Regions from separate parts of the Bradyrhizobium sp. USDA 10063 genome, predicted to be linked through region 1. Evidence: predicted binding sites of a transcription regulator. Region 1 holds the regulator's gene; each other region holds the start of a gene.

Region 1 (5,565 bases):
ACCTCGGTGATCGCAATGATGATCGCCATCCCCGTCGGCATCGGCATCGCCGTGTTCCTCACCGAGCTCTGTCCGCAATGGCTGCGCCGCCCGATCGGCATCGCAGTGGAGCTGCTCGCCGGCATCCCCTCGATCATCTACGGCATGTGGGGCTTCTTCGTGCTGGGCCCGTTCCTCGCCAATACCTTCCAGCCGTTCATGATCCGCCTGTTCGACGGCGTGCCGGTGCTGGGCGCGGTGTTCGCAGGCCCGCCGTCCTATCTCAGCCTGTTCAACGCCGCGCTGATCCTGGCGATCATGGTGCTGCCCTTCATTACGGCAATCTCGGTCGACGTGTTCAAGACGGTGCCACCCGTCCTCAAGGAGGCGGCCTACGGGGTCGGCTGCACCACCTGGGAAGTCGTCCGCAACGTCGTGATCCCCTATACCCGCGTCGGCGTGATCGGCGGCATCATGCTGGCGCTCGGCCGCGCGCTCGGCGAGACCATGGCCGTGACCTTCATCATCGGCAACTCGTTCCGCATCTCCTCGTCGATCTTCGCCCCGGGCACTACGATCTCGGCGGCGATCGCGAGCGAATTCGCCGAGAGTGACGGATTGCACCAGTCGGGCCTGATCCTGCTCGGCCTCTTGCTGTTCGTGCTGACGTTCATTGTTCTCGCCTGCGCGCGACTGATGCTGATGCGTCTGGAAAAGAAGGCTGGGAACTGAGCCATGAATCCGATTTACAGGTCCCGCCGCCGCAACGACATCATCGTCCGCGGGCTTTGCATCGCCGCTGCCGCGTTCGGGGTGACCTGGCTGGCGCTGATCCTGTTCACGCTGTTCTACAACGGTCTCGCCGGCCTTAGCCTCGACGTGTTCACGAAGAACACGCCGCCGCCCGGCTCCACCGATGGCGGCCTCTTGAACGCGATCGTCGGTTCGTTGATCATGACCGTGATCGGCGTCGGCATCGGCGCGCCGCTCGGCCTGTTTGCCGGCACCTATCTCGCCGAATACGGCAAGCATGACCGGCTCACCTCGGTGATCCGCTTCATCAACGACATCCTCCTGAGCGCGCCGTCGATCATCATCGGCCTGTTCATCTATGGCGCCGTCGTCGTGCCGATGGGCGGCTTCTCTGCACTGGCCGGCTGCCTGGCGCTGGCGGTGATCGTCATCCCCGTCGTGCTGCGCACCACCGAGGACATGCTGCTGCTCGTCCCGAACCCGCTGCGCGAGGCGGCGTCGGCGCTTGGCCTTCCGCGCTCGCTGGTGATCAAGAGGATCGCCTATCGCGCGGCGCGCTCCGGCCTGATCACGGGCGTGCTGCTGGCGACCGCCCGCGTTGCCGGCGAGACCGCGCCGCTGTTGTTCACCGCGCTGTCCAACCAGTTCTTCAGCCTGAACCTGACCAAGACGATGGCGAACCTGCCGGTGACCATCAACAACTTCGTGCAAAGCCCCTACGCCTATTGGAAGGAACTTGCCTGGAGCGGCGCTTTGCTCATCACCTTGACCGTGCTCGCGCTCAACATCGGCGCGCGCATCCTCGGCGCCGAAAGGAGCGCAAAATGACCGATCTGTCCGTATCGACGACCAGCCCGAGCGCGGCCATTCCCCAGAAGTCGCTGCCGGAAGCGCCGCCGAAGGTGACCGCGCGCAGCCTCAACTTCTATTACGGCGAGCACCACGCGCTGAAGAACATCAACCTGACGCTCGGAACCAACCGCGTCACCGCCTTCATCGGTCCGTCCGGTTGCGGCAAGTCAACGCTGCTGCGGATCTTCAACCGGATGTACGATCTCTATCCGGGCCAGCGCGCCACCGGGCAGTTGATGCTGGACCAGACCAACATCCTTGACCCTAAGCTCGACCTCAACCTGCTGCGGGCGCGGATCGGGATGGTGTTCCAGAAGCCGACGCCGTTCCCGATGACGATCTATGAGAACATCGCCTTCGGCATCCGCCTCTACGAGAAGATCTCGAAGTCCGAAATGGACGGGCGCGTCGAGAAGGCCCTGCGCGGCGGCGCGCTGTGGAACGAGGTCAAGGACAAGCTCAACGCCTCCGGCCTGAGCCTCTCCGGCGGCCAGCAGCAGCGCCTCTGCATCGCCCGTACGGTTGCGGTGCGGCCCGAAGTGATCCTGTTCGACGAGCCCTGCTCGGCGCTCGATCCGATCTCGACCGCCAAGGTCGAGGAATTGATCCAGGAGCTGTCGGAGGACTACACGATCGCGATCGTCACGCATAACATGCAGCAGGCGGCGCGCGTCTCAGACAAGACCGCCTTCATGTATCTGGGCGAACTGATCGAGTTCGACGACACCAGCAAGATCTTCACCTCGCCGAGCGATCGACGCACCCAGGACTACATTACCGGCCGGTTCGGCTGAGGAGGGACATCATGGCTTCTGAACATACCGCCAAGGCGTTCGACAGCGATCTTCAGGAACTGACCCGCCTGGTCGCGGAGATGGGCGGGCTGGTCGAACGGATGATTACCGAATCCGTCGATGCGCTGATCCGCCGCGACATCGCGCTAGGCAAGCGTGTCGTCGCTTCCGACATCGAGATCGACAGCCTGCAGCGCGTGATCGAAGAGCGCGCCGTGCTGACGATCGCCCGCCGCCAGCCGATGGCCGTCGACCTGCGCGAGATCGTGGGCGCGATGCGGGTGGCGACCGACCTCGAGCGGATCGGCGACCTCGCCAAGAACATGGGCAAGCGCGTCGCCGCGCTGGAAAACGACTTCCAGCCGCTCAAGTTGATCCGCGGCCTGGAGCACATGACCGACCTCGTGCTGTCGCAGGTCAAATCCGTGCTCGACGCCTATGCCGCGCACGATCTGCCGGCGGCGATGAACGTCTGGAAGAGCGACGAGGAAGTGGACGCGATCTGCACCTCGCTGTTCCGCGAACTCCTCACCTACATGATGGAAGATCCGCGCAACATCTCGTTCTGCATCCACCTGATGTTCTGCGCCAAGAACATCGAGCGGATCGGCGACCACGCCACGAACATCGCTGAAACGGTCTTCTACATGATCGAGGGTCAGCAGATGACCGACAAGCGTCCGAAGGGGGATATGACGACGTTCGCTACCACTGTTCCAGGTAACTAGCGCACGATCCGGAAAACCGAACCCGGTTTCCGACAGGATCATGCTCAAACATTGACGAGCGGGATGACGATTGAGCAGAGAGTCGTCCCGCTATAGGAGAAGCCAAGCCGATGAGCGCTCGCATTCTGGTGGTCGAAGACGAAGAAGCGCTGACGACGCTGTTGCGCTACAATCTCGATGCAGAAGGCTATGATGTCGAAACGGTCGCCCGTGGAGACGATGCGGACACAAGGCTCAAGGAACGCATTCCCGACCTTGTCGTGCTCGACTGGATGCTGCCGGGGCTCTCCGGCATCGAGCTGTGCCGCCGCCTGCGGGCGCGGCCCGAGACCAAGCAGCTCCCGATCATCATGCTGACCGCGCGCGGCGAGGAAAGCGAGCGCGTGAGAGGGCTGGCTACCGGCGCCGACGACTACATCGTCAAGCCGTTCTCGGTGCCCGAGCTGCTTGCACGGGTGAAGGGCCTGTTGCGTCGGGCAAGCCCGGAGCGGCTCGCCACCGTGCTCACCTATGGCGACATCGAACTCGATCGCGAGAAGCGCCGCGTCGCGCGCTCGGGCCGGCCGATCGATCTCGGCCCGACCGAATATCGGCTGCTGGAGTTCTTCCTGGAGCATCCGGGCCGCGTGTTCAGCCGCGAGCAATTGCTCGACAGCGTCTGGGGCCGCGACATCTATATCGACGAGCGCACCGTCGACGTCCACATCGGCCGCCTGCGCAAATTGCTCAATCCCGGCCGCGAGCAGGACCCGATCCGCACCGTGCGCGGCGCCGGCTACGCGCTGGATGATCGCTTCGCGAAGGCCGAGCCATCGTAAGATCGCTGACTCGTCGTCCCGGGCTTGATCCGGGACCCATAACCACCGCAGCCATTTGTTTGAACACGCTGGGCCCCAGCGGGCAGTAACCACGAACACCTGTGGTTATGGGTCCCGGCGTTCGCGGGACGACATTCGTTGATGCAACCCGGCTTACTTGCCGTGTGACGGCTTGGCTGTCGGACGGCGGCGGTCGGCCGCCGGCTGGTAGGCGACCCGCGAGTGGTGCGCGCAATAGGGCAGGCCGGGAAGCGCCTTGCCGCCGCAGAAGAAGAATTCCGGGCTCGAGGGATCGCCGACCGGCCAGTGGCAGGTGGCCTCGTTCAATTCGAGCAGCGACAGGCGCTGGTTCATCGGCACCACATTGTCATAGGCGACCGGGTCGGCTTCCACCTCCACCTCGAAGACATGGGCGAGCGCGGTGTTGCCGCGGGAGACCGGTCGCGCCACCCGCATCATCGGCTGTGCGGGACGCGCCTTGCGCTGCCGCGGCGCTGCCGCAGCGGGACTCTTGGCGCGGCCAGACAGGCCCAACCGATGAACCTTGCCGATCACCGCATTGCGCGTCACGTTGCCGAGTTCCGCAGCGATCTGGCTCGCCGAAAGCCCGGCTTCCCAGAGCTTCTTCAACTGCTCGACGCGTTCGTCGGACCAGGTCAATACCGTCATCGCATGTTTCCCTTCGCGTTGCGCCGGCCGATCCTTGGACGGCGCTGCGATGCCAAATCTCAAAAATCCCTGCGGGCAGAATCCCTTAAGGCTCGCCGGGCGCGAAAAGCGCGCCCGAACGTGTACGCTGCACACAGAGAACTCTTGGGATCAAAACCGCCGCACGAGATGTCGTACCCGACAGCCCAGACGCTACAATATGGCGTGACTCTGGCGCAAGAGTCCGCGCCTGTGCGTCCACATGTTCCGACATTTAGGGATTGCAATCGGGCTTTTCCACCACACCGGAAAGCTACGGAATACCTGTACTTTGCAGCGCAGCTTGGCGGCTTCGTGGCGATTGACAGCACCCGCCGCGCGCATAGAATGCCTCTACGTGCCGCCCTGCAAAGGCGGCACGTTTTGTTTTCGCTGGATGAGCATCTAGCCGCGTGCCTCACGCCGCCAGGGCTTATCTGAAAAGGCTTGTCTGAAACTCTTCAGTGATCGCCATGACCGACAGCGCCACGTCGCATCTGCTTCCCGTTTTTGCCAGGGCCGATCTCGGCTTCGAGCGCGGCGAAGGCTGCTGGCTGATCTCGACCAAGGGCGAGCGCTATCTCGATTTCACCTCCGGCGTCGCGGTGAACGCGCTCGGCCACGCCCATCCGCATCTGGTGAAGGCGCTGCAGGAACAGGCGACAAAGCTCTGGCACATGTCGAACCTGTTCAAGAGCCCGGACGGCGAGAAGCTGGCCGCGCGGCTGTGCGAGCAGAGTTTTGCGGACCTCGTGTTCTTCTGCAATTCCGGCGCTGAAGCGATGGAGGGCGTGATCAAGCTCGTGCGCCACTATCACTTCTCGAAGGGGCGCCCGGAACGCTATCGCATCATCACCTTCGACGGCGCCTTCCACGGCCCGTACGCTCGCGACGCTCGCCGCGACCGGCGCCGCCAAATATCTCGAGGGCTTCGGTCCGCCGATGGACGGCTTC
Region 2 (5,565 bases), 1.6 Mb from region 1:
TCAGAATCCGTAGGGTGGGCAAAGGCGCGTAGCGCCGTGCCCACCATCTGGCGTTCCGCTCGTGATGGTGGGCACGCTCCGCTTTGCCCACCCTACGGCACTCCCCCGCGAAGGGCGGCGCGAGGTGACTGCCGCCACAAACTACGCTCGTCATTCCGGGGCGCGCCTCTTGGCGCGAGCCCGGAATCCATTGGACCGCATGCGCTGGTGGAAAAATGGATTCCGGGCTCGTCCTTCGGACGCCCCGGAATGACGGAGAGCGTGGTCTACCCCCCGACTCCCCTCTGAAACCTGCATCACACTTCCTTTGCTATATCTATGGTTTGATTCGCCGAAATCCGCTGCCTGGAGTTGGCCCGTGCACGACATGAGCTGGACCCCGATTGGGCCGCCGCAGCCGCCGCCCCGGCCTGTTCGGCCTGATGCCGCAGGTGCTGCCCGTGATCGCGGGGCAGGTGCTCTATTACATCGAATCGAACACGCGTTCGGCCACTATCATCGGCATCGTTGGCGCCGGCGGCATCGGTCTGCAGCTCGCCGAACAGATCCGCGTGCTGGAATGGCAGAAGGTGTCGTTCTTGATTCTAATGATCCTGATCGCGGTCGCCGTGATCGACTGGATCTCGACGAAACTCCGCTTCGCCATCATCGGCCGGCGCGCGGTGGCGTGAGGCCAATCGCGATTCGTAGATTCGTAGATTCCATGGGGCGGTGAGCGCGCCCTTTCCGGTAGGTTTGGGTTTCCACACTCGAACCATCGGAGAGTCTGATGCAAGCATTGACCAAGAACACGCCCACCGCCGGGCATTGTGGCACGATTTTCGTTGCGATCGAACTGAGTCAGAAGACGTGGCTGGTGACGCTGCACAGTCCGGATCGGGACCGGATATCGCGCCACAAGCTGGAAGGCGGCGATCACGCCGGGCTGCTGGCGCTGATCGAGCAGGTCAAGGCCCGGGCGACTGCGAAGCTTGGAGCGGCGCCGCGGGTGGTGAGCTGCTACGAGGCTGGCTATGACGGCTTCTGGCTGCACCGGCTGCTCGCGGCGGCTGGGATCACCAACTTCATCTTCGACCCGGCGAGCATCGCGGTGGAGCAACGGGCGCGGCGGGCGAAGACAGACCGGATCGATGGCGAGCTTCTGCTGCGCACCTTGATGGCTCATTTGCGAGGCGAGCCGCGGGTGGTGCGGATCGTCCGGGTGCCGAGCGTGGCCGAGGAGGACGCCCGGCGCGCCAGCCGCGAACGCGAACGACTGGTGAAGGAGCAGACGGGGCACACCAACCGGATCAAGGCGCTGCTGCGCCTGTTGGGCATGGCGGCCGGCACCTTGCGACGACGGACCTGGCTCGCCTGGCTGGAGCAGCAGCGGGACTGGCAAGGGCAGCCGCTGCCGCCGCAGCTTCTGGCCGAAGTGAAGCGCGAGCATGCCCGGCTGATGCTGGTGCGCGACCAGCTCAAGGCGCTGGAGCAGGCCCAAGTCGCTACAGAAGTCGCGGCAGAAGTCGCGGCGGAAGCCGCCGCGGCGCCGGCGCCGATGGCGAAGCGACGGGATCAGTTGCAGCAGCTCAAGGCGCTCGGCCCGGCGTTTGCCGCGACGCTGGTGAACGAGGTGTTCTACAAGGACTTCCGCAACCGGCGCGAGGTCGCCAGCTATTGCGGATTGGCGCCCAGTCCCTGGCAAAGCGGCAGCATCGATCGCGAGCAGGGGATCAGCAAGGCCGGCAACCGGCGCGCCCGCCACAAGACGATCGAACTGGCCTGGCTCTGGCTGCGCCATCAGCCGGACAGCGCGCTCAGCCGCTGGTTCCGCACCCGCACCGAAAACGCCGGCAAGCGCGCCAAGCGCATCGCCATCGTCGCGCTGGCGCGCAAGCTGATCGTGGCGCTGTGGCGCTATCTCACCACCGGCCTTGTTCCGGAGCAGGCCGTGATGAAGGCCTAGCACCGGACCACGCCACCAGGGCGAGGCGGCTCCGCGCCGCGCGCCCCGTACAGGATGGATGATGACCGTGCCACCCAGGGGCCCAACCAGGCCGCTTTGTAGATGGGTCTCATCCTCTTGGCTTCCTCGCCGCAAGCATGCGGAATGTGGGTACGGATCAGCCGATCCGACCGGATATGAGGTGATGCAGTGAGCTGCAGAAATCTTCGGAAGCCAATCCTCGCCCGGGGCCCGGTCGTCGCGCTGCGCTACGCATGGCTCCGCGCGCCGCCCTCTCACTGCAAAAACCCAACCCGCACCGGTTCAAGAGCCTTGACTCACAAAGCCCCATATGAGGGTGGGCAAAGCGAAGCGTGCCCACCATTCCGAGCGGAGCGGGAGATGGTGGGCACGGCGCTTGCGCGCCTTTGCCCACCCTACAAGACGACAAACGGATCACCCGTTCTCCACCAGGAACTCCACGCGCTCGGCGGCGAAGCGCGAGCGCTTCGTCACCAGCGGTCTGCCGTCGGGATCGACGTCGGTGGAGTCGACCACCAGGATCGGGCGTCCGAGTGCGAGGTCGAGCCGCGCGGCGTCGGTGGCGTCGACGATCCCGGCGGTGATCCGGGTCGAGGCGCGACGATAATCGCGGACGCCATAATGTTCGAGCAGCTTCGTCATCGAGCGGACGGTGGCGAAGACCTCTCCGGCGCCCGGAAAGCGCTCGGCCGAAAGCCAGGAGGTGGAGACGCAGATCGGCGCACGGTCGGCTGATCGTACCGACTCGATCCGGACCAGCGGCGCGCCAGCCTTCAGTCCGAGCTCCCGCGCCAATTCGCGGCTCGCGGCTTCCTCCGACGCATCGATGAACTGCCCGCGCGGCTCGCGCCCGCCCGCGCCGACGATCTCCGAGAATCGCGTGCGTGAGCGCAGCGGATAGGCGATTTTCTGCACTTCGACATAGGTGCCGCTGCCGCGCTCGGCGCGCACCAGGCCGCGCTCGGCGAGCGCCGCCAAGGCCCGTCGCACCGTGTGCCGGTTCACGCGGTAGATCTCCGCGATCTCCATCTCGCCCGGCAGCTTCTCGCCGGCGGCAAAGCGGCCCTCGGCGATGCCGCGCTCGATGCCATCGGCAACCAGCCGCCACAGCGCGACGCCCGATGAGGCGGTGTCCTGCACGCTCATTCCGGAAACCCAGTCCTGTCGAAAATCATGCCTGTGTCATGAAACAGTCATGGCGTTTGCCTATCAAGTTGTCTATTATCATAGACAACTTCAGTCAGGCAAGGTTCCGCGATATGACGAAGACCGAGCAAGGCGGCAGGCGGGCGCAGCGCAAGGCGGCGATGGCGGTGCTCGCGCAGTCGGAAGCCGCCGACATTTCGGCCCGGCTCAGCGCGATGGCGCTGCCCGATCACAAGACCCTGCGCGAGCCGGAAAACGGCCTCGTGATGGTGCGTGGCCGGATCGGCGGCGACGGCATGGCCTTCAATGTCGGCGAGGCGACGGTCTCGCGGGCGGCGGTGCTGCTTTCGACCGGCCAGGTCGGCTTCGGCTACACGCTCGGGCGCGACCATGAGAAGGCGCGGCTGATCGCGCTGTGCGACGCCATGGCGCAATCGGACGCGTTTGCCGATGCGGTCGAGGCGGAAGTGATCGCGCCGCTGCGCACGGCCATGATCGCGAAGCGGAGCCAGGTGGCCGCGGAGACGGCGGCGACGCGGGTTGATTTCTACACCATGGTGCGCGGCGAGGGCTGATGGACATGACGACGGTTGCCGAACTGCCGGGTGGGTTCGCCGACAAGGTCCTGTCAGCGCAAGCGACCTTCCGTTCCGTGATGAATGCGATGGCGCGTCCGGGGACGATCCAGCGAATCGCGGCATCGGCTGGTAGCCCGGACGGCGTGATGCACGGCACGGCCGCGATCGCGCTGATGCTGTTCGATCACGACACGCCGATTTGGCTCGATGGCGCGATGTCGACCTCCGACGTCGCCAAATGGCTGAAGTTCCACACCGGCGCGCCCATCGTCGGCGATCCCGCGATGGCAGGCTTTGCGCTGATCGGCGATCCCAAAAATCTTCCCGCGCTCGACCGTTTCGCGTTCGGCAGCGGCGAATATCCCGATCGCTCGACCACGCTGATCCTGCAGGTCGACAGCCTCTCGCGCGGCACAGCCTACGAGCTGCGCGGCCCCGGCATCGACGGCGTCACCGTGCTGACCGCGAGCATCGAGCCGCGCGATCTGTTCGATCGGCTCGCCGTCAACGCCACACTGTTTCCGCGCGGCATCGACGTCGTGCTGGTCGACGACTCCTCGATTGTCGCGATCCCGCGCACCACGCGGCTCGTTCATGGGAAGGACTGACGATGTACGTTGCAGTCAAGGGCGGCGAACGCGCCATCGAGAACGCCCATCGCCTGCTCGCGCATGAACGGCGCGGCGACCGCGAGGTGCCGGAGCTTACGCTCGCGCAGATCTCCGAACAGCTTGCACTCGGCGTCGACCGCGTCATGGCAGAAGGCTCGCTCTATGATCGCGAGCTCGCCGCGCTCGCGATCAAGCAGGCGCGCGGCGACCTGATCGAGGCGATCTTCCTGGTCCGCGCCTTCCGCGCCACGCTGCCGCGCTTCGGCACCACCGAGCCGGTCGATACCGGCAGGATGCAGATCCGCCGCCGCATCTCCGCGACCTTCAAGGATATTCCCGGCGGCCAGATCCTCGGCCCCACTTTCGACTATACCCATCGCCTGCTCGACCCGCAGCTTGCCGAGGGTTTTGTGCCGGAGGTGCCCGCGGCAGGCGAGGTCTCGCAGGCCGAGACCCCACGCGTCACCGACATCCTCGGCCGCGACGGTCTGGTTGAATCGTCGCCGCAAGCAGAGGCGGACGCGCCGGTCGGCGACCTCACGCGCGAGCCGCTCAGCTTCCCGGCCGACCGCGACCTGCGCCTGCAGAATCTCGCCCGCGCCGACGAGGGTTTCCTGCTCGCGCTCGGCTATTCCACCCAGCGCGGCTATGGCCGCAACCATCCCTTCGCGGGCGAAATCCGCTTCGGTGAGGTCGATGTCGAATTCTTCGCCGAGGACGCGGGCTTTGCCGTCCCGCTCGGCTCGATCGAACTCACCGAGTGCCAGATGGTCAACCAGTTCAAGGGCTCGGCGACCGAGGCGCCGTGCTTCACCCGTGGCTATGGCCTCGCCTTCGGCCAGAGTGAGCGCAAGACCATGTCGATGGCGCTGGTCGATCGCGCGCTTCGTGCGCGCGAGCTCGGCGAGGAGGTGGGGGCGCCGGCGCAGGACGAGGAATTCGTGATGTCGCATTCCGACAACGTGCAGGCGACCGGCTTCGTCGAGCATCTCAAGCTGCCGCATTATGTCGACTTCCAGTCCGAGCTCGGCCTGCTGCGCAGGCTGCGCCAGGAATTCACTGAGGCCAACGCATCGGAGCCGCTGCAGGAGGCCGCCGAATGAACGCGCCGTCCTATAATTTCGCCTATCTCGACGAACAGACCAAGCGGATGATCCGCCGCGCGATCCTGAAGGCTATCGCGATTCCCGGCTATCAGGTGCCGTTCGCAAGCCGCGAGATGCCGATGCCCTATGGCTGGGGCACCGGCGGCGTGCAGGTCACC
Region 3 (5,565 bases), 4.2 Mb from region 1:
CGATCCGCTGCAGCGCGTGCGCTTCATTGGATGTCTCAATGCGCTCGATGCGCCCGCGCAAGGACGCAAGCGTGCTCAGGCGTGCGCTCGTCATGCGCCGCTCCTTAAGGAAGATATCGGGGCCGTTGCTGGCTTAGGAGAGAAACCAGAAGCTAGCCCATTCGTTCATGATATGTTCTAATATAAAGCCAACTGCGCGGGCGGAGTCAATCGGATTGGTAACGGGATAAATTCTTCAGTGAAATCAAGGGGGTTGATGAGAGCGGAGCAGGTACCATGCACCACATCATCCTGGGCAGCGAGACCGATTTCGACGGCTGGCGCACGGCGGCGCGGGCGCTGGTATTGAACGACGTGACGCCGGCCGACGTGACATGGGCCGTGCGCGGCCACGGGCCCGATCTGTCGGAAATATCGACGGCCGAAGCGCCACTGGAAGTGCCGCACGGCACGTTCAACGTGCCGGCCAAATTTGTCGAGCTGGCAAAAACCGCGATCCTGTATCGCGACGCGGAGCGCTTTGCCCTGCTCTATCGCCTGTTGTGGCGCCTGCGCCGCGACCATGACCTGCTCGATATCGCCGACGATCCCGAGGTCGCGCGCATCCATGCGATGGCGAAGGCCGTGCATCACGAGGCGCAGCGGATGCGGACGTCGATCCGCTTCCGCGAAATCGGGCGCGAGCACACATCGCATTTCGTCGCCTGGTTCGAGCCACAGCATCATGTCGTGGAACTGGCCGCGCCGTTCTTCGCGAGCCGCTTTGCCGACATGCCCTGGTCGATCCTCACATCAGATGTCTGCGCGCATTGGGACGGGCATGCGGTGTCGATCACGCCAGGCATCAGCGAGGCCGAGATGCCCGCAGGCAATCGGCTGGAGGAGATCTGGCAGCGTCATTGCGCTGCGATCTTCAACCCGGCGCGGCTCGCGGCAAAGAAAGCGAGGAACCCACCCGAGGCTTTGACGATTAAGCCCGCAAGCGAAAGCGCTACGCCACCGGAACCCGCCATGATCCGCCACGCCGCCGACACGCTGAGCAGGTTGCGCGAGGAAGCCGCGGAGTGCCGCGCCTGCCATCTCTACAAGCATGCGACGCAGACCGTGTTCGGCGAAGGCCCGCAAAGCGCGCAGGTGGTGCTGGTCGGCGAGCAGCCGGGCGACAAGGAAGATCTCGCCGGGAAACCGTTCGTCGGTCCCGCCGGCCTGATGCTCGACCGCGCGCTGATCGAGGCCGGCATCGACCGCAAGAAGGTCTACGTCACCAATGCGGTGAAGCATTTCAAATTCGTACCGCGCGGCAAGATCCGCCTGCACCAGAAGCCGACTACGCCGGAGATCAAGGCCTGCCGCCAATGGTATGAGCGGGAACTCGCATCGATCAAGCCGGATCTGGTGGTGGCGATGGGCGCGACCGCTGCACAATGCGTGTTCAACAAGCTCACGCCGATCAACAAGAACCGCGGCCGCCTGATCGATCTCGACGACGACATCAAGGCGCTGGTGACGGTGCATCCCTCCTATCTGCTGCGGCTGCCCGATGACGATGCGAAAGAGCGGGAATATCAACGTTTTGTCGAGGATCTGAAGATCGCGGCGGAACTATTGAGGAAGCGCGCGCAGGCCGCAGCGTAAGCATGGCACCATGCATAGTCCGCAATAACAAGCCGTTGATAAAACTGATATCCATTTACAACCTTACATTGATGGACGATACTCTCCAATTACAGGGGGAGTTTGGGGCGTCTTGTTCACGCCAATGACGTTCCCATGCGGTCGACGCGCTGCCGCGGCGCCACAGCCCCGGCGTCAGGCAGCGCGCGACCGCTTCCTTCGCATCACGCTTCCGCCGTGCGCGTGGCTTGCCATTTAACTGATCGCGTCGCGAACGCGCGTCGCAGGCCGCAATCGATGCAGCACTCACGCACCGCCGCGGCTCACGCAAACTACGGCTGTCATCTAACCTTCAAGGCAATCGGTCAAAACTAGGGCCTCCTTCTGTATTTTGACGGGGCGTCAGAATGACCGATTTTGCACTCAATTCATCAGTGGGCGGCGGAAGACCGATCCAGCCGGCTTCAAGACCAAATCTCGATAAAGGCTTCAATCCGCTGACGATGATCATCTTCTTCGGCATCCTCGCGGCTGGGCTATTGTTCGTCGCCTACAGCATCTATGTCGACGTCGATGCCACCGGCACCCGCGTCACCACCTTCTTGCCCTACATCCTGCTGTTCGTTGCACTGCTGATTGCGCTCGGCTTTGAATTCGTCAACGGCTTCCACGACACCGCCAACGCGGTCGCGACCGTGATCTACACGCATTCGCTGCCCGCCGAAGTCGCGGTGATGTGGTCGGGCATCTTCAACTTCCTCGGCGTGCTGCTCTCGTCCGGCGCGGTCGCATTCGGCATCATCTCGCTGTTGCCGGTCGAACTGATCCTGCAGGTCGGCTCCAGCGCGGGCTTTGCCATGGTGTTCGCGCTGTTGATCGCCGCGATCCTGTGGAATCTCGGCACCTGGTATTTCGGCCTGCCGGCCTCGTCCTCGCACACGCTGATCGGCTCGATCATCGGCGTCGGCATCGCCAATGCGCTGATGCGTGGCCGCGACGGTACCTCCGGCGTCGACTGGAGCAAGGCCACCGAGATCGGCTACGCGCTCCTGCTGTCGCCGCTGGTCGGCTTCATCTGCGCCGCCATTCTGCTGCTCGTGCTCAAGATGATCGTGCGCAACCCTGCGCTCTATGCCGCGCCCGAAGGCAACAAAGCGCCCCCGCTCTGGATCCGCGGCCTCCTGATCCTGACCTGCACCGGCGTCAGCTTCGCGCACGGCTCCAACGACGGGCAGAAAGGCATGGGCCTGATCATGCTGATCCTGATCGGCACCGTGCCGACCGCCTATGCGCTGAACCGCACGCTGCCGGAATCCATGGTCGCCCAGTTCCAGAAGACCTCGGAAGCCGCCTCCAAGGTGATCGCCGCGAAGGGCGCCGGTCACAGCATCATCGGCGATCCCCGTCCGGCCGTGACGCAGTACATCTCGCTGCACCACCTCACTGAGGGCACCTTCCCCTCGCTCGCGGTGCTGGTCAAGGATGTCGGCGATCAGGTGATGAGGTACGGCTCGCTGAACAGGGTGCCTGCGGAAGCAGTCGGCAACACCCGCAACGACATGTACCTGATTTCGGAAGCGATCCGCTTCCTGATGAAGGACAAGGAGAGCGACCTCAGCAAGGAAGAGATCGCGACGCTGAACGCCTACAAGGCCTCGCTCGACAGCGCGACCAAGTTCATTCCGACCTGGGTGAAGATCGCAGTCGCGATCGCGCTCGGGCTGGGCACCATGATCGGCTGGAAGCGCATCGTGATCACGGTCGGCGAGAAGATCGGCAAGACTCACCTGACCTACGCGCAGGGCGCCTCCGCCGAGCTCGTTGCCGCCGGCACGATCTTCGCGGCCGACACCTTCGGCCTGCCGGTATCCACCACGCACGTGCTGTCATCCGGCGTCGCCGGCGCCATGGCCGCCAACGGCTCGGGCCTGCAGGTCGCGACCATCCGCAACATGGTGATGGCCTGGGTGCTGACACTGCCCGCCGCGATCATGCTGTCAGCCTCGCTCTACGTACTGTTCGCGAATATGTTCTGAGCAGAGAGCCGCACACCGTCATTGCGAGCGGAGCGAAGCAATCCATCTCTCCGCTTGCTGAGGCATGGATTGCTTCGTCGCTTCGCTCCTCGCAATGACGGAGCCGTCACGCCGACAGCGTGTTCTCCGCCAGCTTGATCCAGTAGGACGTGCCGTAGACGATCGCCTCGTCGTTGAAATTGTAGGCGGGGTGATGCAGGCCGGCGCTGTCGCCATTGCCGCAGAAGATGAAGGCGCCGGGCCGCGCTTCCAGCATGTAGGCGAAATCCTCCGCGCCCATCATCGGCGGCATTTCGTGGACGTTGGTCTCGCCGGCGATTTCCTTGGCGACCCTGGTCGCAAACTCGGTCTGCGAGCGGTGGTTGACGGTGACGGGATAGCCGCGTTCGTAAGTGAGGTCGATCCTGGCACCGGTCATCTGCGCAACGCCCGCGACCACCTCATGGATGCGTTTCTCGACCAGCGCCCTCACCTCCGGCGTCAGCGTGCGCACCGTGCCGCGCAGCTCCGCGGTCTGCGGGATCACGTTCCGCGCATTGCCGGCGTGGAATTCGCAGATCGAGATGACGGCCGAATCCAGGGGATCGACGGTGCGCGAGACGATCGACTGCAGCGCCGTGATCAATTGCGAGCCGACCAGCACGCTGTCGATGCATTTGTGCGGCCGCGCGGCGTGGCCGCCGAGGCCTTCGATCCTGATGTCGATCGCGTCCGTTGCCGCCATGATCGGGCCGGTCCGGATGGCGAACGAGCCGACGGGGATCCCGGGGCCGTTGTGCATGCCATAGACCTGCTCGATGCCGAACCGCTCCATCAGCCCGTCCTTGATCATCGCGGCGGCACCCGCGCCACCCTCTTCGGCGGGCTGGAAGATCACGACCACATTGCCGGCAAAGTTGCGGGTCTCGGCGAGGTAGCGGGCGGCGCCCAGGAGCATCGCGGTGTGGCCGTCATGGCCGCAGGCGTGCATCTTGCCGGGCGTCTTGGAGGCATAAGGCAGATCGGTCTCCTCCTCGATCGGCAGCGCATCCATGTCGGCTCGCAGCCCGATGACCCTGATCTCGCCATTGCCGGCGGGTTTCTTGCCCTTGATGACGCCGACCACGCCGGTGCGGCCGAGCCCCGTCGCGACCTCGTCGCAGCCGAATTCGCGCAGGCGCTCGGCAACGAATGCTGCAGTGCGGTGGGTATCGTACATCAGCTCGGGATGTTCATGGATATCCCGCCGCCAGGCCTGGATGGCGGGCTGCAGGTCGGCGACGCGGTTGACGATGGGCATGGCACTTCTCAGGTCTGTGATTCAAGCTTGTGTGATGTCTAGCATGCAAGCGGCGGTCCACCCAACAGCCGAGCCCGGTCGCCCATGCCCAGGCGTCATGGCTGGACTTGTCCCGCCCGCCCACGTCTGACTATTAGGACAGCAGAAAAATGCTGGATGCCTGGAACATTTTCAGGCAACGCGACTACGGACGGGTGGAAAACAAGAGAATGCCTGGGAAGCTCGAGGGTGATTTCGACTATATCGTCGTGGGCGCCGGCACCGCCGGCTGCATCATGGCCAACCGGCTCTCGGCCGATCCGAGCAAGCGCGTGCTGGTGCTGGAAGCCGGCGGCGACGACAACTGGATCTGGTTTCACATCCCGGTCGGCTATCTCTTCGCAATCGGCAATCCGCGCTCCGACTGGATGTTCAAGACCGAGGCGGAGCCCGGCCTCAACGGCCGCGCGCTGGCCTATCCCCGCGGCAAGGTGATCGGCGGCTGCTCGGCGATCAACGCCATGATCTCGATGCGCGGACAGGCCGCAGATTACGATCACTGGCGCCAGCTCGGCCTCACCGGCTGGGGTTATGACGACGTGCGGCCGGTATTCCATCGGCTCGAGGATCATTTCCTCGGGCCGAGCGAACATCATG
Region 4 (5,565 bases), 3.0 Mb from region 1:
CCGCGCGGAAGAAGCGGTGCATGTCGCCGCAGAGGTCGCGCAGGCGCACGCCAGCATAACGGGCGGGCCGGCGGCGGAAGAATTCGGGGATGACGTCTTCGAGCAGCGCATTGTCGTCATGCAATTTCTTGAAGGCGACGAGCCCCGAGATCAGCGTCCCCGCCTTGCTCGCCTCCACGCCGGGCGTGAGCAGGAAGAGCAGGGAGTTGAGGTCATTTTTCTCGGCGACGATGCGGTTCTCCCGCAGATATTGCGCCACCACCGGGGCCGGGACGCCGTGCTCGGCATAGGCGCCGGTCGCATGGTCGAACCCGGGCGTGAGCAGCGTCAGCTTGTTCGGGTCGGTCATGGCAAAGCCCGCCGTCATCTCGGGGAAGCCATGCCAGTTGTCGCCGGGCTTGAGCTGCCAGAATGCCGGATTGGTCGCGAGCTGGTCGGTCGAGATGGTTTCCCAGGCGACATTGTGCGCCCCGCCTTCGCGCGCGACGTCCGGGATCATCACGCGGTCCGGCACGAACGGCTCGAAGAACCAGCGGCGCTCGGGACGGGCCTCGTTCTCCTCGAACTCGCGGCGGGTGGCGCGGATCTTCTTGCGCAATTCGATGCCGAGCCGGATCGTGTCGTCCCACAACACCTCGCCGGAGCGGCCCTTCATCATCTGCGCGCCGACGTCGAGCGAGGCGAACAGCGGATAGAACGGCGAGGTCGAGGCGTGCTGCATGAAGCTTTCATTGAAACGCCGATGTTCGACCCGGCGCTTCTGGCCCTTGATGTGGCGGTCGCGGACATGAATCTGCGAGGCCTGCGAGAAGCTCGCGAGCTGCTTGTGGGTCGATTGCGTGGCGATGATGCCGGGCGCCTCGGGGCCGAGGTCGGCAAGGCCCATCGCGAAGCGGCCGGCATAGATCGGATGGAACTTCATGAAGCCGGCCCAGGCCTCGTCAAACAGGATGTAGTCGCAGAGATGGCCGATGCGCCCCAGGATCATTTCCGCGCTGTGGATGGTGCCGTCATAGGTGCACTGCTCGACCACGGCGACGCGGAAGGGGCGGGGCCGCTTCCAGGCGTCCTTGTCCTTGACCAACGGATGGTTGCGGATGCGCTCCCGCAATGCGGCCTCATCCAGCGCGTCCCAGCGCATCGGCCCGATCAGGCCCCAGGCGTTGCGAACGGTCGGCATATAGACCGGGATGCCGCCGCCGAGCAGCAGCGCGCCATGGTGGGCGGCCTTGTGGTTGTTGCGGTCGAACAGCACGAGGTCGCCGTCGGTGACCAGCGAGCCGAGCGCAACCTTGTTGGACGTGGAGGTGCCGTTGAGCACGAAATAGGTCTTCTCCGCGCCGAAGATCTTCGCAGCTTCCTTCTGCGCCCACAGCGCCGGCCCCTCATGGGTCAGGAGATCGCCGAGATCGAGCACGGAATTGTCGAGGTCGTCGCGGAACACGGCTTCGCCGAGATGCTCGACGAACACGCGTCCGATCGGGCTGCGGCTGTAGAACACGCCGCCATTGTGGCCGGGACAGGTCCAGAGCTGATTGCCCTCTTCGGCATAATCGACCAGCGCGCCGAAGAACGGCGTCTTCAGCGTCTCCGCATATTGCTTCAGCCGGCTGATCAGGTTCTTGGCGATGAAGGGCGGCGTTTCCTCGGACAGGAACACATAGCCATCGATGAAGTCGAGCACCTCGACCGGCAGGTCCTCGAACCGCTTGCGGCGGATCAGGAGGATGATCGGGAAGTCGAGCCCGCGCCGCCGCATCAGGTTGATCAGCGACGCGGTCTTGCCTTCCAGGCCCTTCTTGCCCCAGTCGACCACCATGCAGCCGATCGCCGCATCCGTCTGCACGGCGATCTCGGCATCCTCGAGCTTGCGGGCGCGCACGACCTCGAAGCCGGAGCGCTGGATCTCGTCGATGATCTGGTTGAACCGGATGCCCTCGAGATCCTCCGGATCGAACACGGGCGCCGCGAACAGGAAGGTGAAGCGTCGGAAATAGTCCATCGGTGTCCTCGGAATGTACCGAGCGAGAAGTCGGCACATTTCGTGACAGGCAGATGACAGGTGGCGCCAGCGAGAGGAAATTATGCCTGGGCGGACCGAGGCAACTTCAATCCGGTGCGCCTTGCTTCGGATATTCGAGCTGCATGGCGACGAAGTCGGCCGTGCGCCCTCCATAGCGCGCCTCGATCCGCTGCAGGCTCTGGTCCAGCGCTTGCGCCGGCGGCAGCGACCCGACCGGTTGCAGCAATCGCTCGGCGGGCCACTGGTTCGCGACTTGATCGGGAAGGATGCGCAGGCCGTTGCGGCTCGGCTGCGCCTCCGCCGTTGCGGCAAAGGTCACCGCCCGCGAACGATAGGTCCGCGACCAGGCGTCGGCTGCAAGCGCGAGCGAGACTTCGTCGATGCCTGGCGTAAGCGCGATGCCGAGTTGCTCGCGGTTCCAGAAGGCCAGCGTGTTCTGGATCGCCGTCAGCGCGAACGGCCGCGTGAACTGGAACGCGCCGCTGTCGTGGCGGGCATTCCAATGGGGGAGGCCGATCTCGCGTGCAACGGCTTGCGCCCTGTCGCGACCTGCGATCGCCTCGATCAGCGTGAGCGACATCGGCATGGAAGCCGTGATCCCCGTTGTGGTCGCCACGCCCTGGTCGACCACGATCCTGCGATCCCTCACGTAATGGACCGCCGGATGCTTCTCGCGCAGATCTTTCACGGAGTACCAATGCGTGGTCGCCCGCTTGCCGTCGAGCAGCCCGGTGCTGGCGACCACCATGCTGCCGACACAGACGCCGACGACGATCGCGCCCTTTTGCGCCTGCTGCCTGATCCATTGCACGACGACTGGATCGTCGTCACGGCTCATGGCGGGGACGATGACATAGTCGGCACCGTCAGGATGTTGCGCATCGAACGCCGCGATGGTGGCGTGCGGCTCCACCTTCAGCACCGGAAACAGGGTCACCGGACCGGGTCCCGTCGCAAGCGTCACCACGTCGGCGACATCGGCGCGCTTGAGGATGCCATAGGGCATCAGATAGTCGGTGGTCTCGGTCTGCTCATTGATGCCGACGATCGCGATCAGCGGCCGCTGCCGCTTCGGCGGCTTCAATGCCGCCACCGTCGCATCAGCCTCTTGGTTCGCGATTGGTGGCGCATTGCCAAATGCCGGCGCCGAGGGCAGCGTCAGAAGCCAGCTACCACCGATGATCAGGAAAAGCGCGGCAGCGGCAAGACCGCCCCACGCGAGAAGTCGCCAGTTCATTGCTTACGTTGCTCGACGAAATCACGTCGTCCCTGCAGCACAAGCTACCCGTTTACCGCGCGCTCCGAAATGACGCAAATCCGGCAAAAACCGACACCGCGGACAACGAATGGATAGGGCGGACCAGCGAACTTTCGGCCGAACGCCACTTGCCGAATTATTCCCCCCTGTCAGGCAGACAGGGCGAAAAAATTCTCCGTGCTCTCCCGCGGAATAGAACGCGCCGCTGCATGTCCTACTCATGCAAGCCACTTCCTTACAGGAGCTATCATGAAGAACCCATCGATTGGTTTCGCACTCGCCACCGCCATCTCGCTGGCGGCGGTCTCCGCGGCGTTCGCGGCGCCGCCGACCAAGACCGGTGCCACCGCGAAAGGAACTGTGCTGACGGACGCGAAGGGCATGACCCTCTATACCTTTGACAAGGACTCCGATGGCAAGTCGGCGTGCAACGGCCCGTGCGCGACAAACTGGCCGGTCCTGAAGGCCGAAGCGAACGACAAGCCGGGCGAGGGCTACACCATCATCGCGCGCGACGATGGCTCCAAGCAGTGGGCTTACAAGGGCAAGCCGCTTTACACTTTCGCCAAGGACCAGAAGCCCGGCGACATCACCGGCGACGGCTTCCTCAACGGCGCCTGGCATCTCGCGCAACCCTGATGAGCAAGAAGGTGGCGTCGCGTCCACGATCGCCATCGTGGGCAAGCTATCGCGCCACTATCTCGTGTGCCCCCACGCCTCGTCCCAATCGGCACCGGCCGCGTCGACCACGCGGCCGTCCGCTTCGAAGAACTTGTTCGGTACCTGGAAAATCGCGAGCATCAAGCCACCTTCCGGGCACCAGGCGGCGTGGCGGCTGCCGGCTTCGCGCCAGATGAACTCGCCCGCCTGCGCGGCGATTCCCTGCGCCGGGCCTTCCTTGTCGACGAGCGAACCTTCGAGCACATAGGTCTGCTCGATATTGACGTGTTCGTGGTCGGGCAGCACTGCGCCCGGCGCAAAGCGCATCAAGGCCGTCATCAAGCCGGTCTTGCGGTCGAACAGCAGCGTCTTGGCCTCACAGCCGGGGAAACGGGTCCTTTGCCACTCCATTTCCTGCGGGCGCACGAGATGGGAATGCGTGTCGGCAGTCTGATGCGCCTGCGGCGTCGCGGCGTCCATGGCGTTCCTCCGGTTTCGTTGAACCGCAGGGATGATAACCGGATCGCGCGGCCGCGTCAGCGGTTACCGCAGACCCTCATAGACCATGCAGCCGCGCGCGATCGCGAGCTTTCGCAGTGCACGCGGCACGAATCTTTCCGGCGGGTGCAGATAGCGCCATGAGGTCAGCTTGAAATCGGAGAGCGTGGCCGCAACGCTCTCGAACGGCGTGAGCAGGCCGGTGAGGCTCACCGGCACGTGCGCGCGGTTGTTGAAGGGTAGCAGCAGCAGTTCAAGATGCTCCGGTGTGCCCGCCGGGCTCGCCGCCGTGACACCGGCGACCGCGGGCAGCATCTCCTCGGCGACAAAGGTGACGATGTCCTCGATCTGATGGCGGCTCTCGCCGGTGAACAGCGCCGCAAAGCTCTCGTCCTTGAGGTCGCGGCCGAGCAGGGCGCAGACCCGTGTGCCGGCGACACGAAAGGGAAAGCCGGCCTCATGCTCGTAGGACAGCACGAAAATGTCGCCGAGCCGCTCGCGAACGGCCTCGGGATCGAGGTCGCTGCGATCGGGCGCGCGCGCGTTGCCGCGCGTCTTGTCCCAATAAGCGAAGAATTCGCGGCTTCCCGGATGCTTCATTCAAGAACCTTGCTCCGCGCTTGCCGTGGCGGGACACATCTGTCCCGGTTTCGCGCAAACGCATTCATTCTCAGTAGTGCAGGGGAACTTTTGCAGCGTCCATGCCGCGGCCACGTTTTCGCAAGCTTTCCGGCAGCTTTGCGGTGTTAACGTTAAATTAACTATGAGCTTGGCGCCGCCCGCATGCCCCTCTACTGTTTGCTCATTCCCGTTCTTGCCGGCTGTTCTCCAGGGGCCGGCGGGTCCGTACACAGGTGGCGTCGAACAATCAGGTCATCGCGCGGGGAGGGGATGGGATGTTCTCCCGTTCCCCTTGGGCGCGACAAGACCGACAGCAGCAGAGGGCGGGCTTTCTCAGGGCCCGCCCTCAACGCTTTTGGGAATCGCTGTCTGGCGGCGCAGAGGATGGCCCTGAAGAGCACTGCGTCGGTGCCACAGCGGCTTGTTCGTCATGCGCCGCATGCCGGCCACGATGAGGTTGGTCAGAATGAGGACGCCCGCGATCAGGGCGGTGATATCCAAGAGC

What was found. The regulator PhoB, encoded in region 1, activates phosphate uptake and scavenging genes when phosphate is short. The targets are predictions, from matches to a motif close to TGTCATNNANCTGTCAT.
Region 2: phnF (phosphonate metabolism transcriptional regulator PhnF) is a predicted target of PhoB. The motif match lies at 3,147-3,163, and genes of this name have one in related genera.
Region 3: ACVJGD_RS44860 (inorganic phosphate transporter) is a predicted target of PhoB. The motif match lies at 1,954-1,970, and genes of this name have one in related genera.
Region 4: ACVJGD_RS11665 (Orn/Lys/Arg family decarboxylase) is a predicted target of PhoB. The motif match lies at 2,045-2,061, and genes of this name have one in related genera.

Annotation. Positions count from the first base shown of each region.
Region 1 covers NZ_JBSSGP010000002.1:4,983,536-4,989,100, reverse strand. The annotation lists gene pstC (phosphate ABC transporter permease subunit PstC) at 1-711, shown strand, start outside; gene pstA (phosphate ABC transporter permease PstA) at 715-1,560, shown strand; gene pstB (phosphate ABC transporter ATP-binding protein PstB) at 1,557-2,378, shown strand; gene phoU (phosphate signaling complex protein PhoU) at 2,390-3,106, shown strand; gene phoB (phosphate regulon transcriptional regulator PhoB) at 3,217-3,924, shown strand; gene ACVJGD_RS25600 (GcrA family cell cycle regulator) at 4,078-4,593, opposite strand; partial or broken gene ACVJGD_RS25595 (acetylornithine transaminase) at 5,085-5,565, shown strand, end outside.
Region 2 covers NZ_JBSSGP010000002.1:3,416,319-3,421,883, reverse strand. The annotation lists partial or broken gene ACVJGD_RS18520 (phosphonate ABC transporter, permease protein PhnE) at 414-671, shown strand; gene ACVJGD_RS18515 (IS110 family RNA-guided transposase) at 770-1,945, shown strand; gene phnF (phosphonate metabolism transcriptional regulator PhnF) at 2,381-3,112, opposite strand; gene phnG (phosphonate C-P lyase system protein PhnG) at 3,226-3,687, shown strand; gene phnH (phosphonate C-P lyase system protein PhnH) at 3,693-4,298, shown strand; gene ACVJGD_RS18495 (carbon-phosphorus lyase complex subunit PhnI) at 4,301-5,404, shown strand; gene ACVJGD_RS18490 (alpha-D-ribose 1-methylphosphonate 5-phosphate C-P-lyase PhnJ) at 5,401-5,565, shown strand, end outside.
Region 3 covers NZ_JBSSGP010000002.1:9,223,793-9,229,357, reverse strand. The annotation lists gene ACVJGD_RS44870 (ImuA family protein) at 1-94, opposite strand, end outside; gene ACVJGD_RS44865 (UdgX family uracil-DNA binding protein) at 277-1,635, shown strand; gene ACVJGD_RS44860 (inorganic phosphate transporter) at 2,022-3,650, shown strand; gene ACVJGD_RS44855 (M20 aminoacylase family protein) at 3,757-4,929, opposite strand; gene ACVJGD_RS44850 (GMC family oxidoreductase) at 5,139-5,565, shown strand, end outside.
Region 4 covers NZ_JBSSGP010000002.1:1,958,273-1,963,837, reverse strand. The annotation lists gene ACVJGD_RS11665 (Orn/Lys/Arg family decarboxylase) at 1-2,002, opposite strand, end outside; gene ACVJGD_RS11660 (DJ-1/PfpI family protein) at 2,109-3,260, opposite strand; gene ACVJGD_RS11655 (COG4315 family predicted lipoprotein) at 3,531-3,920, shown strand; gene ACVJGD_RS11650 (cupin domain-containing protein) at 3,978-4,421, opposite strand; gene ACVJGD_RS11645 (PAS domain-containing protein) at 4,485-5,039, opposite strand; gene ACVJGD_RS11640 (hypothetical protein) at 5,394-5,565, opposite strand, start outside.